Regions from separate parts of the Anoxynatronum sibiricum genome, predicted to be linked through region 1. Evidence: a T-box and tRNA genes for the amino acid it is inferred to sense, from the RefSeq annotation. Region 1 holds a T-box; the other holds one or more tRNA genes.
The links. A T-box is a leader RNA that pairs with one kind of tRNA and senses whether it is charged. The one in region 1 lies ahead of AAIG11_RS04750 (glycine--tRNA ligase), so its partner is inferred to be a tRNA-Gly.
Positions count from the first base shown of each region.

Region 2: it has a tRNA-Gly gene. The T-box ahead of AAIG11_RS04750 (glycine--tRNA ligase) is inferred to sense a tRNA for this amino acid. The anticodon was not compared.

Region 1 covers NZ_JBCITM010000003.1:226,593-234,855, forward strand. The annotation lists gene AAIG11_RS04725 (diacylglycerol kinase) at 1-362, shown strand, start outside; gene AAIG11_RS04730 (DUF3048 domain-containing protein) at 430-1,548, shown strand; gene AAIG11_RS04735 (cytidine deaminase) at 1,620-2,045, shown strand; gene era (GTPase Era) at 2,035-2,925, shown strand; gene recO (DNA repair protein RecO) at 2,941-3,804, shown strand; T-box leader at 3,779-3,962, shown strand; gene AAIG11_RS04750 (glycine--tRNA ligase) at 4,066-5,454, shown strand; gene AAIG11_RS04755 (pyruvate, water dikinase regulatory protein) at 5,467-6,303, shown strand; gene ppdK (pyruvate, phosphate dikinase) at 6,362-8,263, shown strand, end outside.
Region 2 covers NZ_JBCITM010000001.1:133,242-141,504, forward strand. The annotation lists gene AAIG11_RS00585 (MGDG synthase family glycosyltransferase) at 1-635, opposite strand, end outside; gene AAIG11_RS00590 (complex I subunit 5 family protein) at 897-2,771, shown strand; gene larC (nickel pincer cofactor biosynthesis protein LarC) at 2,889-3,737, shown strand; gene larC2 (nickel pincer cofactor biosynthesis protein LarC2) at 3,749-4,189, shown strand; gene AAIG11_RS00605 (glycerate kinase type-2 family protein) at 4,186-5,511, shown strand; tRNA gene AAIG11_RS00610 (tRNA-Gly) at 5,720-5,793, shown strand; gene AAIG11_RS00615 (L-cysteine desulfidase family protein) at 6,049-7,320, shown strand; gene AAIG11_RS00620 ((S)-benzoin forming benzil reductase) at 7,362-8,132, shown strand.

The sequences.
Region 1 (8,263 bases):
ATCTCAATCCCCTTTCTAAACAAGTGCTTGAAACAGTTCGTCAGTCAGATATACATATCACCTTTATTGCCCTGATGGTGGTGGTGCTGGCCACCATTGGCGCCAAAGCGTATTTTGGCCGGGGGAAAGGAACGCCAATGTCTGGCGGCATGCCCAGTGGTCACGCAGCCCTGGCTTTTGCAACGGCGACTGCCATCACCTTTATATCGAATCATGTCCTGGTTGCCAGCCTGTCTTTTCTGCTGGCGGTGTTGGTGTCTCAGAGTCGTGTGGAAGGGAAGATCCACAGTTTGCTGGAAGTTGCTGCAGGTGCTCTTTTGGGCTTGTTGGTGACCGTCTTGCTGTTTCAGTTTTTTCTTTAAGCTAGAATAAATCAATCAAGCGTTCCAAATCACAAGAATCAAGACACGCTAAGGAGGAAGGCATCCCTTGAAGAATCGAATCAAATGGCTGATACTGTTGCTTCTGGTGGTTTCTCTGTGGTCCGTCGCATGTGGATCATCAGCACCTCAGGAAGACCCTGCAGAACTGGAAGAAACCATTGTTGAAGAAATCATGACAGAAGAACCGGAACCAGATCCCATTCCAGAGGGAATGGCAAAGAGCCCGCTCACTGGCTTGTGGATTCCTGAAGAAATGGTTAAGGTGCGTCCCGTGGCCATGCAAATCAATAATATCAGAGTAGCCTACCCTCAAAGCGGCATCTCTCAGGCTGACATCATCTATGAAACCCTGGCTGAAGGAAACATCACCCGCTTGCTGGCGGTTTTTCATGTGTATGATGCAGCGAAAATCGGTCCCATTCGCAGTGCCCGTCACTATTATCTGGATATGGCCGCCAGCCACGATGCACTCTACATGCACTATGGTGGCAGCCCCCAAGCCTATGACTACATTAGTCGTATGAAAGCACCAAATCTTGACGGACTGCCAAAGCCTGACGGTGTGCTAAGTTGGAGAGACCCGGAACGGCGCTCCATTCCCCGGATGCTGGAACACAGCGTCTACACCAGTCATGAGCTGATTGAAGAGGCTTGGGAAAAAGCAGGTTATCGCAGAGAAGTGGCCGACGATTTTGAAAGTGGACTGCTATTTCGAAGTGAACCTAAAGCACCCTTGGGTCAGCGGGCCGACTATGTGACGATCCCCTTTTCAAATGCCTACATATCAACTTTTGATTACGACCCCGAAACTCGGGAATACATCAAATATCAGTCGGGAGAACCTCATCTTGATGAACTGTCGGGCGAACCGTTGCGTTTTGCCAACCTGATAGTCCAGCGCACTAATATTTTCGTGATTCCTGGTGATGATGCCGGCCGCCGGGAGATCAACATTGTTGGAAGTGGCAAAGGCCATTACATTTCAGAAGGGCGCACAGTTGCCATAGAATGGAGTAAGGCAGCCTATAATCAACCCACCCGCTATGTTGAAGCCAAAACAGGTCTTCCCCTTGCCATGAATCCCGGAAAAACCTATATTGCTATTTTTCCGGAACGTCAGGAAATCACGCTTCTTAAACCTGCGGAAACAACCGAAACACCTTAAATAGCAAATATGCCTGACAAACTTGATTTCACTAATGGTAAAGAGGCGCCCTATGAGAGAGGATGAAAAAAATGACACACCAGGAATTGATTCAGATAGCCCTTGAAGTGAGAGAAAATGCTTACGTTCCATATTCTCAATTCAAAGTGGGAGCAGCTCTGCTTGGAGTCTCCGGCAAAGTGTATACCGGATGCAACGTGGAGTGCGCTTCCTATGGCGGCACGAATTGTGCAGAGCGCACAGCCATCTTTAAAGCAGTATCCGAAGGCGAGCGTCGCTTTAAGACCATCGCAGTGGTGGGGGATCCAAATGCTTACACTTTCCCCTGCGGTATTTGCAGGCAGGTAATGGTGGAATTTGGAAAGGAGCTGGAAATCATTGTTGCCAAAACACCGGAAGACTACCGGGTTTATACAATGAATGACATACTTCCCCATTCTTTTACACCCGATGACCTGGAAAACAGCGGGGAAGGAGTTCGTTCACATGACCTTTAAGTCAGGATTTGTAGCTGTGGTGGGTCGCCCCAACGTTGGGAAATCGACCCTTATGAATCGACTGGTCGGCGAAAAAGTCGCCATCATGTCTTCGAAACCCCAGACCACCCGCAACAGTATTCGAGGGGTACTGAATCGGCCCGGCAGCCAGATGGTACTGGTGGACACACCGGGGCTTCACCGCCCCAAAAACAAGCTGGGCGACTTTATGATGCAAAGTGCCATGAATACCCTGAATGATGTTGATGTCATTTTGTATTTGGTGGAACCGGAAAACGACATTGGTCCGGGAGACCGGTATATTATGGAGATGTTGGCAGAGATTAAAACACCGGTGATACTGGTGATTAATAAAATTGACCTTTCCAACGGCGAGCAGCTGGATCATTGCTACGGTCTTTATGAAACTACCGGTCGTTTTCAACGGATTATTCCCCTTTCGGCGACACTGGGAGTGAATCTGGAGCAGTTGTTGCGGGAACTGGAAGCACACCTTCCTGAAGGTCCCCGGTACTTCCCTGAAGATATGATCACAGATCAGCCGGAGCGGGTGATTATGGCGGAACTTATTCGTGAAAAAGTACTCCAGTATCTGGAGCAGGAAATACCCCATGGGGTGGCGGTAATGACGGAGCGCATGAGACTCAATGAAGAAAAACAGCTGATGGAAGTGCAGGCCACCATCTTCTGTGAAAAGAAATCCCACAAGGGGATGATCATTGGGAAAAATGGCCGCAAGTTAAAAGGAATCGGCAAAAGTGCCCGGGAGGATATGGAGCGTTTTCTGGGAGTGAAAGTGTATCTGGAGCTGTGGGTAAAAGTGAAAGAAGGCTGGCGTGATCAAGCGGCCTCTTTGCGGGACTTTGGTTACGACGAATAAAGGCGGCGGCCCTTGATGCTGATTAAAACGGAAGCATTTGTACTGAGAAGCCAAAAGTACAGAGAAGCAGACAGTCTTATCGTGCTTTTCAGTCGAAAGCTGGGAAAAATAAGTGCAGTTGCCAAAGGTTCGCGTCGTGCTAAAAGTCAAATGCTGGCGGGCATTCAGCCTTTTTGTCATTCTGATTTTCTGCTTTACCAGGGACGAAGCCTCTATACAGTTAACCAGGTGGAGGCAAAGCAGATTTTTTATCCCCTACGAGAAGATTATCAGCGGTTGATGGAAGCGGCTTACCTGGTGGAGCTGGTGGATACAGAAATCAACGAAGGGCAGCCGCATCCCCGTCTTTATTCTCTTTTTGGATCAGGACTGACCCTTCTCAGTCGAAACGAAACCGAACTGAACACCCTGGTAAGAGCCTTTGAGGTACATTACACCCGGGTTTGCGGCTATGCGCCACAAACGATGGCTTGTGTTGCCTGTGGCATCGTCACTTCAGAGCGATGGTCTTTTTCTGCGGCCCAGGGGGGGATTTTGTGTGGGAACTGCCGATACCAAGATCCCCAAGCCTCCCACATTTCTCCTACCTGCCTGAAACTGCTCAGATATCTTGGAACCAAACCACTTCAAGATGTGGTGCGTCTTAAAATCCATCAAAAGCTCAATGACGAGCTGCAACAGCTTATGCGGAGCTACCTGCTTTACCATATGGAACGCCACCAGTTCCGAAGTCAGAAGCTGCTTCAGCAACAGGGATTTCTTCCAGTCATCAAGGTCAGGGAGAAAGAAAACACCAGCACCACATTGACAGAAACAGGTAAATCTGGTACAGTCATTAAAACTGAATCTGGTGAAAACAGCGATGAGCAGAAGGAGTAATTTCTGTTACTTTCCAAAGCGAGCCGGGGCAGGTGGAAGCCTGGCGAAAGTCTGAAATGAAGGGCATCTGTGAGCTGAACTGATGAAAGTGGGTATCGCCTGAGTCGATATCAATCAGGGTGGAACCGCGGAAGACATATGATGCTTTCGTCCCTTATACAAGGGACAGGAGGCATTTTTTTATGCTACCATACTTCCTGAACTGAAAGAGATTGTCAAATGAACAGGTAAGAGAATGCAAATATGAGAGGAGTCGTTATGATGGCAGTGGAAAAGAGCATGGAAAAAGTGGTTGCGCTGGCAAAATCAAGGGGTTATATTTTTCCGGGGTCAGAAGTTTACGGAGGTCTTGCCAATACCTGGGACTACGGCCCGTTGGGTGTCGAATTCAAAAACAATGTGAAAAAGGCCTGGTGGAAAAAATTCATTCAGCAAAGCCCCCACAATGTGGGTCTTGACGCGGCTATCTTAATGAATCCAAAAACATGGGAGGCTTCCGGTCATGTGGGAGGTTTCAGCGACCCGTTGATGGACTGTAAAGCATGCAAATCCCGTTTTCGGGCAGATAAGCTGATTGAAGATTTTTTGGGAGATGAAGCCAGCGATGCTGCCGTGGATGGTTGGAGCACGGAGAAAATGTCGGTTTTCATTGAAGAAAATCAGATTGCCTGCCCCGAATGCAGTGCTCACAACTTCACAGGAATCCGGCAGTTTAATCTGATGTTTAAAACATTTCAGGGAGTTACTGAAGACAGCAGCACACAGATTTATCTGCGACCCGAAACAGCCCAGGGAATTTTCGTGAATTTCAAGAATGTGCAGCGATCTTCACGCAAAAAAGTTCCTTTTGGAATTGGCCAAATCGGTAAATCTTTCCGCAATGAAATTACACCGGGGAACTTCACGTTCCGAACCCGGGAGTTCGAACAGATGGAGTTGGAGTTTTTCTGCAAACCAGGAACAGACTTGGAGTGGTTTGATTACTGGTCCAACTTCTGCCATAACTGGCTCATCAGCCTGGGCCTGACTCCTGAAAATTTACGGCTGCGTGAACATGAAAAAGAAGAATTGTCTCATTACAGTGCTGCCACCACCGACATTGAATACCGGTTTCCCTTTGGATGGGGTGAGCTGTGGGGAATCGCCGATCGTACCGACTTTGACCTGAAACAGCATGCGGCCCATTCCGGGGTTGATTTCCACTATCAGGACCCAGTAACCAATGAAAAATACGTGCCTTACTGCATTGAACCATCTGTTGGGGCTGATCGAGTTGCGCTGGCCTTCCTGGTGGATGCTTACGATGAAGAACAGGTGGGTGAAAATGATACACGAGTGGTGTTGCGTTTACATCCGTTTCTGGCTCCCATCAAGGCGGCTGTGTTGCCCCTGGCAAAAAAGCTGGGTGATGATGCGATGAAAGTGTATGATTTGCTGTCAGAACATTTTATGATTGAATATGATGATGCCGGCAGTATCGGCAAACGCTATCGCCGTAATGATGAGGTGGGCACACCCTTCTGCATTACTTTTGACTTCGATTCGATGGAAGATGGGTGCGTGACAGTACGCCATCGTGATACAATGGAACAGGAAAGGGTATCTATAGACGAACTGGTTCACTATCTGGCCAAACGACTTGTTTTTTAAAGGAGGAGATCGATGAAAGTTCAGGAGCTTAAATTTTTTATAGTATCCGACTCTGTGGGAGAAACTGCAGAGCTGGTGGCCCGGGCTGCACTCAGTCAGTTTGATTTTAAAAACTATGAAATTAGGCGTTATTCTTTCATGTCTGAGCCGGAACAGCTCCTTGAAATGCTGACCGATGCACAACCTGAAAGTACCATTATCCTGTTCACCATGGTGGTGCCAGCCATGCGTGAGTTGTTGATGCGTGAAATCAAGGAGCGCAAGTTGCCAGCCATCGATCTTATGGCCGGCTTGATGGATGTACTGGAAGATCGACTATGCATGAAACCCAAGGGAGAAGCTGGGCTGATTCGCAAACTGGATGAACAGTATTTCCGGCGCATCGAGGCCATAGAGTTTGCTGTTAAATATGATGATGGGAAAGATCCCCGGGGGCTTAAAAAGGCCGATATTGTTCTTATTGGCATTTCTCGAACTTCTAAAACTCCTCTGAGCATGTACCTGGCACATCGAAACATCAAAGTGGCCAACGTGCCGCTGGTGCCGGAAGTGTCGCCGCCCAAAGAGCTTTTTGAAGTGAAACCCCAAAAAATCATTGGACTGACAACAGACCCCTACAAGCTGATAGAAATTAGAAAAGAACGAATTAAAGCATTGGGACTGCAGGATAATGCCAACTACGCCAGCATTCAGCGCATTATTGAAGAGTTGGAATATGCAGATGCCCTGATGCGCAAATTAGGCTGCCCTGTCATTGACGTTTCTGCCCGGGCAGTGGAAGAAAGTGCCAGTATCATTCTGGAAATCTGCCGGGAAATTGGCTATGAGGTTGGACTGCTGAAAGGTTAAGTGAAACACTCATCAGTTTCTTTTTGATGAAAACAATCTGCGGAGGTGACCATCTGTCATGAAACAATACGTGTATGCATTTCGTGAAGGATCTTCGGAAATGAAACCACTTCTGGGTGGCAAGGGCGCAAACCTGGCGGAAATGACCCGCATAGGGCTGCCGGTGCCCGGAGGCTTCACCATTACCACAGAAGCTTGTATTGAATATTATGAACAGGGGAACATGATATGGGATGACTTGAGGCAGCAGATCGGACAAAAGCTGAGCGAGATGGAAACTGAAATGGGACATCAACTGGGAGAAGTGAAAAACCCCTTGCTGGTTTCTGTTCGATCTGGCGCCGTTGTTTCAATGCCCGGCATGATGGACACCATCCTGAACCTGGGGTTGAATGATGAAACCGTTCAGGGGCTGGCAAACACCTCCGGCAATCAAAGGTTTGCTTTTGACAGTTACCGCCGGCTGATTCAAATGTTTGGTGATGTGGTACTGGAGATTCCTAAATACAAATTTGACAGTCTCTTGGAGAAAAAGAAAACTGAAAAAGGTGCCGCTTCCGATACAGACCTGGTGGCAGAAGATTTTATGGATTTGGTGGAAGCTTTTAAAAAAGTGGTTCAGAAGGAAACACGAAAACCTTTTCCCCAAGATCCTCAGGTTCAGCTCATGATGGCGGTGGAAGCAGTATTCAAATCATGGAACAATCCCCGTGCCCGTGTCTACCGGGAGCATAATGATATTTCTCATCACCTGGGAACGGCGGTCAACATACAGGTGATGGTTTTTGGAAACATGGGTAATGATTCCGGGACGGGTGTTGCCTTTACCCGAAATCCTTCAACAGGTGAAAACAAACTATATGGTGAGTTTCTGGTAAATGCCCAGGGTGAAGATGTGGTGGCAGGCATCAGAACACCAAAGGATATTGAAGAAATGAAGAACCTGCTGCCCGAAGCATACCAGCAGTTCAAAGAAGTGGCACAGCTCTTGGAAAAACACTATCGGGACATGCAGGACATTGAGTTCACCGTTAACCGGGGCAAACTGTTCATGTTGCAGACCCGTACCGGAAAGCGAACTGCCCAGGCCGCAATTCAGGTGGCGGTGGACATGGTTGAAGAAGGGTTGATCACTAAAGAAGAAGCTGTTCTGCGAATGAATCCCTCTGATCTGGACCAGCTGCTGCACCCCACCTTTGATGAAAAAGCACTGGAAGAGGCTGCTCTTATCACCAAAGGACTTCCAGCTTCTTCGGGAGCTGCCTGTGGAAAAATTTACTTTACCCCTGAAGAAGCGGTTAATGCGCATGCCAGAGGTGAAATCGTTATCCTGGTGCGCAATGAGACCTCGCCTGAAGATATTGAAGGAATGGTGGCATCTGCCGGTATACTCACGGCCAAGGGTGGCATGACATCACACGCAGCGGTGGTGGCCCGGGGCATGGGAAAATGTTGCGTGTCCGGTGCCGGCGAGTTGAACATTAGCGAACAGGAAAAAACTATGAAAATAGAAGCGATTTCGCTAACAGAAGGCGACTTCATTTCCCTTGATGGAAATACCGGTTGTGTATATCATGGCAAGATTGCAACCAGAGAAGCGCGGCTGGGGGGGCGTTTTGTGACCCTCATGGAATGGGCAGATGATCTTCGAAAGCTGAAAGTGCGCACCAATGCCGATACTCCGAGAGACTCGGCCAAGGCAGTTGAGTTTGGAGCGGAAGGCATAGGCCTTTGCCGCACCGAACACATGTTTTTTGAAGAGAACCGGATTGCAGTCATGCGCCGCATGATTCTTTCGAGAACTGAAGACGCACGCCGTAAAGCGCTGGCAGAGCTAATGCCCATGCAAAGAGACGATTTTGTCGCCATTTTCAAAGTGATGGGCGACAGACCTGTAACCATCAGACTTCTCGATCCCCCGCTTCATGAGTTTCTGCCCACGGCTGAAGCTGATATTCAA
Region 2 (8,263 bases), on a different contig from region 1:
CTGCCAATGCCGAGTCCGCCGCCCATGATCAGAATGTGCTGTTCGCTGATGGCAGGTTCCTTTAACAGGGGATAAAGATGAGAGGCTGTTTCGACTGGTGTTGCAAAGCCCTTTTTCACAGGGATACCAGTGAGGTATAACTGTGATGCGGGGATGCCTTCATCCCTTAATGACATCACCTGGGAAGAATGGGCAACAAAATAACCGCTGAGCTGACGGTTTAACCAGAGGGGGTGGAAGCCGAAGTCTGTGAGAACTGCGTAGGCAGGTGCCAGGGCAGCAGATCGATAGGCAGCAGCGGGAAAGGGATGGGTAAAGATAAACAGAGAGGGAGACAGTGTCTGCTGCAGCTGCTTCAACAGGCGGTAACACAGGTGGTGGAGCATGGATACGGCACGGGGATTTGTCTGGTGTGTCTGTGTCCAAAGATACGCTTTTGAAAAAACGGCAGGTGCCTTTTGGATGGTGGTTAAGTAAAGTTTGTTCACCATCTGATAAATCCGTTTTTCTGCCAGTAAATCAATGACATGAACCTGCTGGGAAGAATTATGCTGCAGCAGTGATTCCTTTAAAGCACAGGCAACTTGATTATGCCCTGCGCCGATGGATGCAGTGACAATCACAATGGTTCGCATGGGGCACTCCTTTCAACAGTTGTCATCCATTGCTGATGGTTGTTGGGGGAATAATGTCACCACTAATGTATCAAATGGGCGGGGAAGTTGGTTTCAGATCATGTAAACAACAGGTAAGGATTCTGTAAATCCATGGAAATACACCGGAGATTCATTCATTTCCAGTGAACTGCTGACATATGTATTTCGTCTGATAGTCAGACTGTCTTCTGTGGTATGAGTGAAGTAGAACGTGCATTTCAGCAGACGGGAGGTCTTCGCTTGAACTATATTCGGCTGATGGTGCAGATGGGATTACCGCTGTTGGTGATCGTGTTTATGGTGATTGAACTGATGCTGCCCCGGATCATGCCGGGACGGGAGCCTCGCCAGGTGCGGCGTAATGCGGCCAAGGGGTTTGTGTTGCTGAATACGATCATTCTGGCAGCCACCTATTGGGATGTGATGGAGGAACCTATCATTTATCGGCTGGGCGGCGTTTTTGGCCAGGGTATGTATTTTCAAATAAACCTGCTAAACTATCCTTTTTTAGTATTGGCAGGAATTCTGTGGCTGATGGTGGGCTATTACAGCATGGAAGACATTCATTATCTTTTTTACACCATCACCTATCTGGCGACACAGGGAGCTTTTCTGGCTGGCGACTTGCTTACATTCTTTCTCTTTTTTGAACTGATGACACTGAGTTCCTATGCACTAATGGTCTATCACCGGGGGGAAGAACAGCTGGAGGCTGGCTTTGTGTATCTGTACATGGGAATCTTGGGCGGCCTGCTGCTTCTTAGCGGCATATTGCTCTTGGTGGCTTATACGGGAACGGCAGAATGGGTGCACTTGGCAGCGCAGTTCAGTGAAATGGGGAGCATCAAATATCTGATCGCCCTGTTCTTGTTAACGGGACTGGGAATGAAGGCTGGGATGGTGCCCTTTCATTTTTGGATGCCCCGCATTTACGAAAAGGCCCCTTTTGCAGTGGTGATTCTGTCTTCGGCCATGCTGGTAAAAGTGGGTGGCTACGGCATGTTGAGAGTGATGTCAGTGACCTTTTCTGCCGGGGCGGAAGACCAGGCACCTTTCAGTGCCGTTCTTTGGCAAGTGTCGGAACAGGTGGGGCTGATGCTCCTTTGGGCGGGGATCATCACCATGATTGCAGGTGCTTTGTTGGCTCTGATGCAGAGTAATATCAAGCGAATGCTGGCCTACAGCACCATCAGCCAGATGGGCTACGTGATCATGGGTGTTGGCATTTCTGCATATCTGGGATACCTGGGAGTCTATGGTGTGGCCGGTACCCTCTATCATATGATCAATCATCTCTTCTTTAAAGCACTGTTGATCATGACCGCTGGCACCCTTTTCTTTGCCACAGATGAGGTGAATCTTTACCGACTGGGGGGTCTCTGGAAAAAAATGCCGGTGATTGCCATACTCACGCTTATCGGACTTATGGGAATCACCGGGTTTCCCGGATTGAACGGTTATGTCAGCAAGACACTGCTGCACCATGGCCTTGTCCAAGCCATGGATCAGGGGCCGGCCTCCCTGCGAATGGCAGAATGGCTCTACAAGGCTGCCGGTGCAGGAACGGTAGCTTACGCCATCAAATACTTCTATTTTGTATTCGTGAAATCGGGGGAGGTTCCGCTGGTTACACAGTCGGTCCTTTTGGCTGATGGCCAGGTGGTGGGAGGACCATCCCGGTGGATGACCCATGTGATGACCTGTCTGGCAGTGATCATGGTCTTCGCAGGCTTGTTTCCAACTTTCTGGGTCAGGCATTTGATGGCGCCGGCAGCCATGTGGGTTTCCCGGGTGCCGGCGCTGGTGGAAATTCAGCTCACTGGACTCAATTTTTGGAATGGCAAAGATCTTTTGGGAACCATTCCTGTTTTTGCTGCCGGATTTCTTTTGTTTATTGTAGGTCGGCGTTTTCAGCTTTTTGCCCTGGAACTGCCTCGCTGGGTATCGGCCGAACAGGTGATTTTGCACCCTGTGCTCAGTTTTTGCCAGCGGTTTTCCACTTTCTGCGTGAAGCGATATGAATCCCCCCTTATTTTTGGAGATGCCCTGATTTATGCAGTGACGCTTTTCGTGATGATGGTGTTGCTGACAGTATTTCAGATCTGGGCCAGGTAACGACCGCTGACGTGTTGGTTTGTGGTACAATGAGACTGGACGAAAACCAAGGGCAGATATCCGGATCAACAATATATCGATTCACGTGTCAATCAACTGAAAAGGAGCATGATTTCATTGAGAATATTATATCTTGACTGTTTTGCAGGTATCAGCGGGGACATGACGCTGGGGGCTTTTATTGACCTGGGTGTGGAGGAACAGTTGCTGCGGGAGGGACTGTCACAGCTGACGGTTGACGGTTACCGTTTAGAGGTGACACCAGCTGAAAAGCAGGGAATACAGGGGACTAAGGTGAATGTAAAACTGACAGGCGCAGAAAGCTATCATCACGGGGAGCACCACCATCACCAGGAGGAAAGCCATGCCCATGAGCATCACCATCACCACGGTCATCATCATGACGAAACAGCTCATGAGCATCACCATGTGAACCTGGCGGCAGTGGAAACCATCATTAACGAAAGTGGCCTGGAAGAGCCGGTGAAAGTTCTCAGCAAAAAAATGTTCCGCATTGTGGCGGAAGCAGAGGCAACGGTGCATGGCAAACCCATTGAAGAAGTTCATTTTCATGAAGTGGGGGCAGTGGACTCCATCGTGGATATTGTGGGAGCGGCCATCTGTCTGTGTCACTTGAAGGTGGACCAGGTGGTGGTGTCGCCCCTGCATACCGGCACCGGCTTTGTGAAGTGCCAGCACGGGCTGATGCCTGTGCCTGTGCCGGCCACCCTGCAGATTATTCAAAATCACCAAATGCCCTTTTACAACACAGGGATCCCCCGTGAGCTGGTAACACCCACCGGAGCCGCCATCGCCGCCGGCATGGCAGATGGATACGGCCCGCTGCCTGCAATGGAAGTTACCGCCATCGGCTACGGGGCGGGTACCCGTGACCTTGAAATTCCCAACATGCTGCGCATGGTAGTAGGCGAAAAAAAAAAGACAGTGATGACCCCAGCGCATTAACGTCTCATCAGGTGACGGTGATTCATGCCAGTTTAGACGACTCCACGGGGGAAATCCTGGGGTTCGCCATGGAACAGCTGCTGGATGCCGGGGCGCTGGATGTTTCTTTTATCCCCCTTTATATGAAAAAGAATCGACCGGGAGTCAAACTGGAAGTGATCTGTAACCGATCAGATGAAAAAAAGCTCCTTGAAATTATCTTTCGGGAAACCACCACCCTGGGCGTGCGTATCACAGAAGCCAGACGCGCTGTCATGACAAGGGAACTTCGAAAGGTTCATACCCCTTTTGGGCCGGTGCGGGTGAAACGGGCTCACTGGCAAGGTGTGGTGAAAGCATCGCCGGAATATGAAGACTGCCGGCAAGCAGCTCTAAGAGCGGGCGTTAGTTTACAGACCGTTTACCAATCGGCACTGACGCGTACTGACATTGAAGGAGAGATGACGGAATGAAAACAGCAGATCAGGCGGCCGGTCAAAAAGGATCACTAACAGGCATGAAGCAAGACGCTCATGACATCATCACGACATCCATTCAGGCGGTTCTGCCGGAAGAGGCTGTGAAAAAAGCATTGCAACACCGTCAGTTGACAGGCAATCCTGTGGTGATATCCCTGGGAAAAGCCGCCTGGTCAATGGCTCATGCAGCAAAAGAAATCCTGGGTGATCAACTGAAACGGGGATTGGTGGTCACCAAGCACGGTCATTCTAAGGGACCGCTGACGAGCTTTCGAATCATTGAGGCAGGGCATCCAGTTCCCGATGAAAATGCTGTGAGAGGTGCTGCTGCCGCCCTCGAAATAGTCAGTGAACTCACTGCTGAAGATCAGGTGCTGCTGCTGATTTCAGGAGGCGGTTCTGCTCTTTTTGAAATGCCGGCAGCAGGTGTCACGTTGAAAGACATTCAGATGATCACCGAACAGCTGTTGGCCAGTGGTGCCTCCATTGGTGAAATAAATACCATCCGCAAACGTCTTTCAGCCGTCAAAGGCGGACGCTTTGCTGCTGCCTGCGCTGCGGCCCCAATCCTGGCCATCGTTCTTTCAGATGTGCTGGGAGACCGACTGGATGTCATCGCTTCCGGTCCTGCTCATCCTGATTCATCCACCACTCAGGAAGCGCTGGCCATCATTCACCGGTATGATTTACAGATAAATGAATCAGTGCGCCAGGCACTGGTCATGGAAACCCCCGCCATTACCACCCGCTGTGAGACCATCATTGCCGGTAACGTTGCGGGTTTGTGTACTGCTGTCGCCGAGGCCTGCCTGCAAAGAGGCTACGAACCCCAGATTCTTACCACCACCCTGGACTGTGAAGCCAGGGAGGCGGGCAGGGTGATGGCAGCAATGGCCCGGGAACTGGCAGAACACCAGAATAATCAAGCAGGTGGTTATCGGACGAAACTTCCCTGCGCCCTCATTATGGGCGGTGAAACCGTGGTTCACCTTACCGGCAATGGGAAAGGCGGCAGAAATCAGGAGTTGGCTCTGGCGGCTGCGTTGGGTATGGAAGGGTTGGCCAATGTGGTGCTGTTTTCCGTAGGTTCTGACGGTACCGATGGCCCCACTGATGCTGCTGGTGGAATGGTGGATGGTGATAGTGCCTGCCGCATGAGAGCTGCCGGAAATGACCCGGAAAGTGCACTGAAGTGCAACGATGCCTACCATGCCTTGAAGGCATCTGGCGACCTGGTGATCACCGGCCCCACAGGCACCAATGTGAACGATGTGGCGGTGGTGTTAGTCAAGCCACTGATTTCAACGGATCACTGACAAAAAAAGCACAAAATGATAAAAATGATTCCTTAAAAAGAACAATAAACGTGTAAAATACATCTGTAGCCTGAAAGGTGCAACCTAAATCACGATTCCTGTTAGAGAGTAAACGGAAAGCTGACGGGAAAAATGTACACGTCATAAGAAAAGTAACTGGATGGTTTCGCTTAATTAGTATTGATGATATAATCATCTGAGGCAAACTGCGGGTGTAGCTCAATGGCAGAGCCCCAGCTTCCCAAGCTGGTTACGAGGGTTCGATTCCCTTCACCCGCTCCAATCAGTCAATTAAAATAAGCAGGATATCGGTGCATTCCATCTGGAAAGCACTTTTTTTATTTATATGACAGGGCATGTCAGCTGCAGCTGTTCATTTTTCTTCTCGTCACACGGATAGCAGGTGATTGCATGTGCATCGACGATGGAGTGATTCATTGATGGTACTTGATGAAAATAGATCAAAATAGTATGATGAGAGAAAATATAAATCACACCATCATGACCGAGATAAACTGTGATAGAGGAGATGGCTTCATGGACCAGCAGCAATACCAGCTGTATCTGGAAATATTGAAGGAAGAATTAATTCCGGCACTGGGGTGCACCGAACCCATTGCCATTGCCTATGCGGCAGCAAAGGCACGGGAAGTATTGGGAGTGTACCCGCAGCACATGGTGGTTGCCTGCAGCCGAAATATCATCAAAAATGCCAAAGCGGTCACAGTTCCCAACACCGGCGGGCTGAAGGGCATTGAAGCCAGTGCCCTTGCCGGATTGATGGGTGATGCCTCAAGGGAGATGGAAGTACTGGAATCCCTTAAAGCAGAAGATCTCAAACAGATTCATGCTTCTCTGGAAACATCTATGTGCCGGGTGGAGTTAATGGATTCTGCGGCCAATCTGCATTTAAAGGTGCAGGTGTCTCATGGTGAAGATGAAGCGTCGGTGGAAATCATTCATGCCCATACCAACATTCATGAAATTCTTCACAACGGTCAGGTGGTTTATCGACAGGAAACAGACATGAATGACTTCAATTCGGTTCTTTCTGACAGAAGCCGGCTTAACGTTGCCAATATACTGGATTTTGCCAATGAAGTCCGGTTGGAAGACGTCCGGGAACTGCTGGATCGTCAAATTGCCTTTAACCTTGATATTGCGGAAGAAGGTCTTGCCGAAGCGTATGGTGCCGGTATTGGGAAAATGTTGCTGGAATGCTACGGCGATGATGTAATCACCAAAATGCGTGCCTATGCCGCTGCAGGTTCAGATGCCCGTATGAACGGTTGCAGCTTTCCTGTGATGACCAACTCGGGAAGCGGCAATCAGGGTATGACCACTTCTCTGCCGGTGATTGTTTATGCCACTGACAAGGGAATCAGTCAAGACCGGTTGTACCGGGCCCTGGCTCTGGCGAACCTCATCACCGTTCATCAAAAAACAGGCATTGGCCGGCTTTCTGCTTATTGTGGAGCTGTGAGTGCCGCCTGTGGCAGTGGTGCAGCCGTCACCTATCTTGAAAGTGGTCGCCTGGAGAATATTGAAATGACCATCATTAACACCCTGGCCAATGTTTCCGGCATTGTCTGTGATGGAGCCAAATCATCCTGTGCCGCCAAAATTGCATCCAGTGTGGATGCGGCCATGATGGCTCACCATCTGGCCATGAAAAATATTGTTTTTGAGCAGGGTGCAGGGATTGTGAAAAACAATGTGGAGAAAACCATTACGGCAGTGGGAAGATTGGGCCGTGAAGGCATGCGGGAAACAGATGTGGAAGTGCTGAAAATCATGATGGAAGACTAGCATATGGTGAACTTCGCTGTCAGAAAAGGAGCGTGACTAAAATGAAATATGTGATCATCACAGGTGCCTCCAAGGGGTTGGGGAGTGCATTGGCAGAAGTGTTGATGGAACAGGGAGAAACAGTTCATCTGCTGTGTGTGGCACGTACCGCCAACCAGGCGTTGGCTGATCAGGCGGCGAAACTGGGAATCTCCATGAATGTGATTCAGGCGGATCTTGCAGAAGTGGAAATGTTGGAGTCGTTGATGGTGCAGCTCTTTGAGATGGTTGACTTTTCAAAAGCAACGGGACTGTATCTGGTGAACAATGCAGGAATGGTGGAACCTGTTGCTCCCTTGTCAAAGTATAATGCCGGGGAGATCCTGACAAATCTGCATGTCAATCTGGCGGCGCCCATGGCGTTGACGGCAGCGTTCCTCCGGTTGTCCCGGGAACTGGCAGCGCCAAAACGGGTGGTGACCGTTACCTCGGGAGCTTCCAAGCGCGCCATTTACGGCTGGAGTGCCTACTGCGCCGCAAAGGCGGGGGTGAACCTGTTTACCGGTTGTGCGGCAGAAGAAGAAAAGGATGAAAAAAATGGCGCTCAGTTGGCGGCTTTTTCACCAGGAGTGATGGACACCGACATGCAGGTGACCATTCGAAGTTCAAAGGAAGTGGATTTTAAGCCGCTGGCCGATTTTGTAAAGTTCAAGACAGACGGTGTGCTGCGCCCGGCCAAAGTGGTGGCAGAAGCACTGGTATCACTGATTTTTGCTGATAATTTCCCCAACGGTGAATTTGTGGATGTGAAAGATTTGCTGGAAAATCAATAGCCCATAGCAAAAAGGGGAGGCTTTGTTGAAGCTCCCCCTTTTTGTTGGTGGTGCGCAAAACCATCTGACAAATTCAGAAAATTCTATGGTATAATGGGACGAGCAGAATGAATATCAATTGAGCTGATGGT